DNA from 2 places in the Micromonospora sp. R77 genome. Region 1 is predicted to be linked to the other one. Evidence: predicted binding sites of a transcription regulator. Region 1 holds the regulator's gene; the other holds the start of a gene.

Region 1 (3,366 bases):
CGCGGGCGGTTGCTGGCCGACGCGGTGGTCCGCGACCTGCTGGCCTGACCGCCCGGGGACCCGGCCGACCCCGTGGGCCGGCCGGGCCGGTGTCACTTGATGAAGTTCGCGGACATCGGGTAGCGGTAGGGCTGACCCTCGTTGGCCTTCATGCCGGCGATGATCCCGAACAGGATCTGGATCACCACGACCGCGATGCTGGGCAGGAAGAGCAGGCACCAGCTCACGAAGAGCAGCACGAACGCGATGATCGACCAGAGGATCTGGAAGTTCAGCGCGGCCAGGGCGTGCGCCCGGACGGTCGGCGACTGCTGACCACGGGCCAGGTAGGCGATGAGCGGGGCGACGAAGCCCAGCGGGCCGAAGCTGATCAGCGCGCCGGCGGCACCGCCGAAGTGCGCGACCAGGGCCCAGGTCTTGTCGTCGTTGTTGGCGTAGCCGCCGGTGGGGGCGCCGTACGCGCCGCCGGTCGGGTAGCCGGCGTTCGGCGGCGGGTAGCCGCCCGGCGGGGGGTAGCCGCCCGACGGCGGCTGACCGCCGGTGGGCGGCGGATAGCCACCGGGCGGGGGATACCCGGCGCCGCCCGGTGCCCCGGACAGTGGTGCGGTGGGTGGCTCCGACGAGCCGTACGGCGCGGTCGGGTCCGGCTGGGCGCCGGGGTCCCCCGCTCCGGGCGGGCGAGGTGGTTCAGTCATGGACGCCACGGTAGGGGCCGGTGGCAAGCAGGCGCCAGAGCGACACCGCCCGGGATGTCCGGCTGATCGGCTCTGGTGTGTCGACGTCGGGGGTGCCGCACCGGAGGTCCGTCGCTGATCATCGCGTCGGCGGGGGCACCGACGTAGACTGGCACTCGCTACAGTCGAGTGCCAGGAGTGCGCCAGGAGGTGGGAGATGGGTCTCGACGACCGCAAGCTCGCCGTGCTGCGCGCGATCGTCGAGGACTACGTCGCCACCCAGGAACCGGTGGGGAGCAGGGCCCTCGTCGAGCGCCACCAGCTCGGCGTCTCCCCGGCGACGGTGCGCAACGACATGGCGGTGCTGGAGGAGGAGGGCTACATCCGGCAGCCGCACACCAGTGCCGGCCGGGTGCCCACCGACCGGGGTTACCGGCTCTTCGTCGACCGGCTGTCCCGGGTCAAGCCGCTCAGCCCGGCCGAACGCCGCGCCATCGAACGCTTCCTGGTCGGCGCGGTCGACCTGGACGACGTGGTGCACCGCACGGTCCGGCTGCTGGCCCAGCTCACCCGCCAGGTCGCCGTCGTGCAGTACCCGTCGCTGGCCCGTTCCTCGGTGCGTCACCTGGAGCTGGTGCCGATCTCCACCACCCGGCTGATGCTGGTCATGATCGCGGACACCGGGCGGGTCGAGCAGCGGCTGGTCGAGCTGCCCGCGCCGATCCCCGCCGACGACGTCACCGACCTGCGCCGGCTGGTCAACGAGAAGCTGGTCGGCAGCCGCCTGTCGGAGACCCCGCCGCTGGTCCAGGCGCTGGTCGACGAGGCCGTGCCGCACCTGCGCGGGGCGATGACCACGCTGTCGACCGTGCTGCTGGAGACCCTCGTCGAGCGGCACGAGGAGCGCATCGCGCTGGCCGGCACCGCCAACCTCACCCGGGGTGGACTGCTCGACTTCCAGGGCTCGCTGCGCCCCATCCTGGAGGCGCTGGAGGAGGAGGTGGTGATGCTCAAGCTGATCGGCGAGGCGGAGTCCACCACCACCCGGGTGCTGATCGGCGACGAGAACGAGATCGACAACCTGCGGGCCGCCTCGGTGGTCAGCACCGGGTACGGCCCGGGCTCGACCGCCCTCGGCGGCCTGGGTGTGCTGGGTCCCACCCGGATGGACTACCCCGGCACGATCGCCACGGTGAGGGCCGTGGCACGCTACGTGGGCGAGCTGCTGGCCCAGAACTGACCAGTCAGGGCCGACGGCCGGCTCCGGCCGACGACCGGTGCAACGCGAGACGAACATGAGGACACGGAACGCAGTGGCCAGGGACTACTACGGCATTCTCGGTGTGAACCGGGAGGCCTCCGACGACGAGATCAAGCGCGCCTACCGCAAGCTGGCGCGGCAGTTCCACCCGGACGTCAATCCGGACCCGGAGGCACAGGAGAAGTTCAAGGACATCAACGCGGCGTACGAGGTCCTCTCGGACGACCGGAAGCGGCAGATCGTCGACCTGGGTGGCGACCCGCTCGCCCCGGGCGGCGGCGGTGCCGGCGGCCCCGGGGGACCGGGCGGCGCGGGACCCTTCGTCGGTTTCCAGGACATCATGGACGCCTTCTTCGGCGGGGCGGCCGGCGGTGCCCGGGGGCCCCGTCCACGGACCCGGCCGGGCGCGGACGCGATCCTGCGGCTGGAGCTGGACCTGCACGAGACCGCGTTCGGCGTCGAGGCGCCGATCACCGTCGACACCGCGGTGCTCTGCACCACCTGCTCCGGCGCCGGCACCGCGGCCGGCACCCACCTGGCCACCTGCGAGGCGTGCGGCGGCCGGGGCGAGGTGCAGTCGGTGCAGCGGACCTTCCTCGGCCAGGTGGTCTCCGCCCGGCCCTGCACGGTCTGCCAGGGCTACGGCACCACCATCCCGCACCCCTGCCCGACCTGCGCCGGTGACGGCCGGGTGCGGACCCGCCGCTCGCTGACCGTCAAGATCCCGGCCGGGGTCGAGGACGGCATGCGGATCCGGCTGGCCCAGCAGGGTGAGGTGGGCCCGGGCGGCGGCACGGCCGGCGACCTCTACGTGGAGATCCACGAGCGGCCGCACGACGTCTACTCCCGCAAGGGCGACGACCTGCACTGCCGGGTCACCGTGCCGATGACCGCCGCCGCGCTCGGCACCCGGCTGACCATCAAGACCCTCGACAGCGAGGAGACGGTCGACGTCAAGGCCGGCACCCAGCCGGGCAGCACGCTGCGGCTGCGCGCCCGGGGCGTACCGCACCTGCGCGGCACCGGCCGGGGTGACCTCTATGTCCACCTGGACGTGCGGACCCCGACGAAGCTCGACGCCGACCAGGAGAAGATGCTGCGCGACTTCGCCAAGACCCGGGGCGAGGAGGTCGCCGAGCTGACCAAGCAGGGTGGCTTCTTCTCCCGGATGCGCGACGCCTTCAACGGGCACCCCTGAGGTGTCGGCGCCGCTGTTCCTGGTCGAGGCGCTGCCCACCGGTGACACGCTGACCCTGGACGGTCCCGAGGGGCACCACGCCGCCGACGTGCAGCGGCTGCGCGTCGGCGAGGAGCTGCTCCTCGCCGACGGGCGGGGTGGCACGGCCGCCGCCGTGGTCACCGCCGCCGGCAAGGGCACCCTCGACGTCCGGCTCACCTCTCGGGGGTACGTCGACGCGTCCGTCCCGCGGC
Region 2 (3,366 bases), 580 kb from region 1:
GGAGACGCCGGTCTTCTCGTCACCGGTGAAGCCCAGGTCGTCGTCGAGCGCCGGCAGGATCTGGACCAGCGCGGCGCCGCCGCCGGGAACCGTACCCTCCTCGACCGCGGCCTTGGTCGCGGCGATGGCGTCCTCGATGCGGTGCTTGCGCTCCTTCATCTCGACCTCGGTCGCCGCGCCCACCTTGATGACCGCGATGCCGCCGGAGAGCTTCGCCAGCCGCTCGGCCAGCTTCTCCCGGTCCCAGTCGGAGTCCGACGCCTCGATCTCCTTGCGGATCTGCGCGACCCGGTCGGTGACCTCGGAGGCCTGGCCGCCACCGTCGACGATGGTGGTGGTCTCCTTGTCGACCACGACGCGCCGGGCGGTGCCCAGCACCTCCAGGCCGACCTGGTCGAGCTTGTAGCCCAGCTCGGGGGCGACCAGCTCGGCGCCGGTGAGGATCGCCATGTCCTGCAGCATCGCCTTGCGGCGGTCACCGAAGCCGGGGGCCTTGACCGCGCAGACCTTGAGGGTCTTGCGGATCGAGTTGACCACCAGGGTCGACAGCGCCTGGCCGTCGACGTCCTCGGCGACGATCAGCAGCGGCTTGCTGTTCTGGAGGACCTTCTCCAGCAGCGGCAGCAGCTCCTCGATCGCCGAGATCTTCTGCGTGGTGATGAGGATGTACGGGTCCTCCAGCACCGACTCCTGCGACTCCAGGTCGGTGACGAAGTTCGGGGAGATGAAGCCCTTGTCGAACTGCATCCCCTCGGTCACGTCGAGCTCGGTGGTGAGCGCGGAGCCCTCCTCGACGGTGATGACACCGTCCCGGCCGACCTTCTCCATCGCCTCGGCGATCAGCGCGCCGATGGTGGCGTCCTGCGCGGAGATCGTCGCCACGTGCGCGATCGACTCCTTGTCGGCCACCTCGACGGCCCGACCGAGCAGCGCCTCGGAGACCTTGGCGGCGGCCGCGTCGATGCCGCGCTTGAGCCCGGAGGGGCTGGCCCCCGCGGTCACGTTGCGCAGGCCCTCGCGGACCATCGCCTGGGCCAGCACGGTCGCGGTGGTGGTCCCGTCGCCGGCGACGTCGTTGGTCTTCGTCGCCACCTCCTTGACCAGCTGCGCGCCGAGGTTCTCGTACGGGTTGGTGAGCTCGATCTCCTTGGCGATGGTGACCCCATCGTTGGTGATCGTCGGCGCACCGAATTTCTTGTCCAGGACGACGTTGCGCCCGCGCGGGCCGAGGGTGACCTTGACCGCGTCCGCGAGGGCGTTGACACCGTGCTCGAGCAGGTGCCGGGCGTCGTCCGAGAAGCTCAGGATCTTCGCCATGAATGTCCCTTCGAAGCGACGCTGCCCCGGCCCGGCGAGCCGGACCGGGGCAACGACACTGATCGGTTGCTTACTTCTCGATGACCGCGAGGACGTCGCGGGCGGAGAGCACCAGGTACTCCTCGCCGGCGTACTTGACCTCGGTGCCGCCGTACTTCGAGTAGAGGACGGTGTCGCCGACCTTGACGTCGATCGGCACGCGGTTGCCCTTGTCGTCGATCCGGCCCGGGCCGACAGCGAGGACGGTGCCCTCCTGCGGCTTCTCCTTGGCGGTGTCGGGGATCACGATGCCCGACGCCGTGGTGGTCTCAGCCTCGTTCGCCTGGACCACGATGCGGTCCTCGAGCGGCTTGATCGCAACCTTGGTCGCGGTAGTCACGGGCATACCCTCCTGGGGTACTTGGTTTCGTTGCCGAACGGCGAGCCGAACGGCGTCAATCTGCCACATGCCACCGGGCGGGGCCGTCGTCGCGGGTGCCGGTCCGCCTGGCGTTCAGCCTCCGGACCGAAGCCCGGAAGCTGGCACCCTCGATGCGAGAGTGCTAATCGCAGGTTATGCCTCGGCTAGCACTCCGTCAAGGAGAGTGCCAACGCACCACCCCTCGTGTCGCACTCACCCGCCGCCCGCGCCTCGGCGGCCGGGGCCCGGGCCGGCCGGTGCCGGGCGGTCCGGGCCGGCCGGGAGAATGGGGGCGTGGATCTGGACCAGTTCGGCGACCTGCGTACCCCCGAGGGGGTGGCCGCGCTCGCGACGGCCGCCGGGCTGGCCGGCGGCGACCCGCTGAACGCGGCGGCCCGGCTGCGCTCCACCGGGATCCCGGCCGACCTGGCCGCCGCCGCGCTCACCCAGGCGGAGCTGCGCCGCCGCGCGGTCGGCAAGTTCGGGCCGGACGCGGCCCGGATGTTCTTCACCCGCGCCGGGCTGGAGCAGGCCACCCGCCGGGTGGTCGCCGACCGGCGGGCCGCGCGGCTGCGGGCGGCCGGCGTGCGGACCCTCGCCGACCTCGGTTGCGGCCTCGGCGCGGACGCGCTGGCCGCGGCCCGCGCCGGCATCCGGGTGTACGGGGTGGAGGCCGACCCGACCACCGCCGCGATGGCCGCCGCGAACGCCGAGGCCGCCGGGCTGGCCGAGCTGTTCACCGTCGAGTGCGGGGACGCGACCGCGTTCGACGTGACCCGGGTGGAGGCGGTCTTCTGCGACCCGGCGCGCCGGAAGGCCGGCACCGGCCGGCGGATCTTCGACCCGAACTCCTACTCGCCGCCGTGGGACTTCGTCACCGGGCTGGCCAAGCGGGTGCCGTACCCGGTGGTGAAGGTGGCGCCGGGGTTGGACCACGCGCTGATCCCGGCCGGCGCGGAGGCGGAGTGGGTCAGCGTCGACGGCGACCTGGTCGAGGCCACCCTCTGGTGCGGCCGGCTGGCCGAACTCCCCCGCCGCGCCACCCTGCTCCGCGAGAAGGAACGGCCGGCTGCCGACGCCGCCGGCAGCGGAGGGAACCGCGCCCACCAGCTCACCGGCGACGGGGACGCCGAGGCGGCCGTCGGGCCGGTCCGGCGCTTCCTGTACGACCCGGACCCGGCGGTGGTCCGCGCGCACCTCGTGGCCGAGCTGGCCGGGGAGCTGGACGCCACCCTGGGCGACCCGACCATCGCCTACCTCTACGCGGACACCGCCGTCCCGACCCCGTTCGCCCGCTGCCTGGAGGTCACCGACGTGCTGCCGTTCTCGCTGAAGCGGCTGCGCGCGCTGCTGCGGGACCGCCGGGTGGGCCGGGTGGAGATCCTCAAGCGCGGGTCGGCACTGGAGCCCGAGCAGCTGCGGCGGGACCTGCGGCTGGCCGGCGACGCGGCGGCGAGCCTGGTGCTGACCCGGGTGGCCGGTGCGCCGACGGTGCTGGTCGGCCGACCGGTGGCCGGCTGATTTTCGACTCGCCCGCCGGCCGGGCCCGGGTTAGCTTGTCGGCATGGCGGGACAGGGCACTCCGGCGACGGCGCTGCTGACCAAGCGGAAGATCAGCCACAGCACCCACCCGTACGACGTGTCGCCGG

What was found. Region 1 encodes HrcA, which represses chaperone genes, less so after heat shock. Its sites were predicted from a motif close to GGTTNGCACNCTCNNNNNGAGNGTGCNAACC; they were not measured.
Region 2: groES (co-chaperone GroES) is a predicted target of HrcA. The motif match lies at 1,835-1,865, and genes of this name have one in related genera.

What each region holds. Positions count from the first base shown of each region.
Region 1 covers NZ_JALDST010000001.1:1,359,919-1,363,284, reverse strand. Annotated here, with positions in the region: gene hemW (radical SAM family heme chaperone HemW) at 1-48, shown strand, start outside; gene MRQ36_RS06110 (DUF4870 domain-containing protein) at 93-695, opposite strand; gene hrcA (heat-inducible transcriptional repressor HrcA) at 892-1,914, shown strand; gene dnaJ (molecular chaperone DnaJ) at 1,988-3,133, shown strand; gene MRQ36_RS06095 (16S rRNA (uracil(1498)-N(3))-methyltransferase) at 3,135-3,366, shown strand, end outside.
Region 2 covers NZ_JALDST010000001.1:1,938,504-1,941,869, forward strand. Annotated here, with positions in the region: gene groL (chaperonin GroEL) at 1-1,317, opposite strand, end outside; gene groES (co-chaperone GroES) at 1,388-1,702, opposite strand; gene MRQ36_RS08875 (methyltransferase domain-containing protein) at 2,012-3,238, shown strand; gene ybaK (Cys-tRNA(Pro) deacylase) at 3,282-3,366, shown strand, end outside.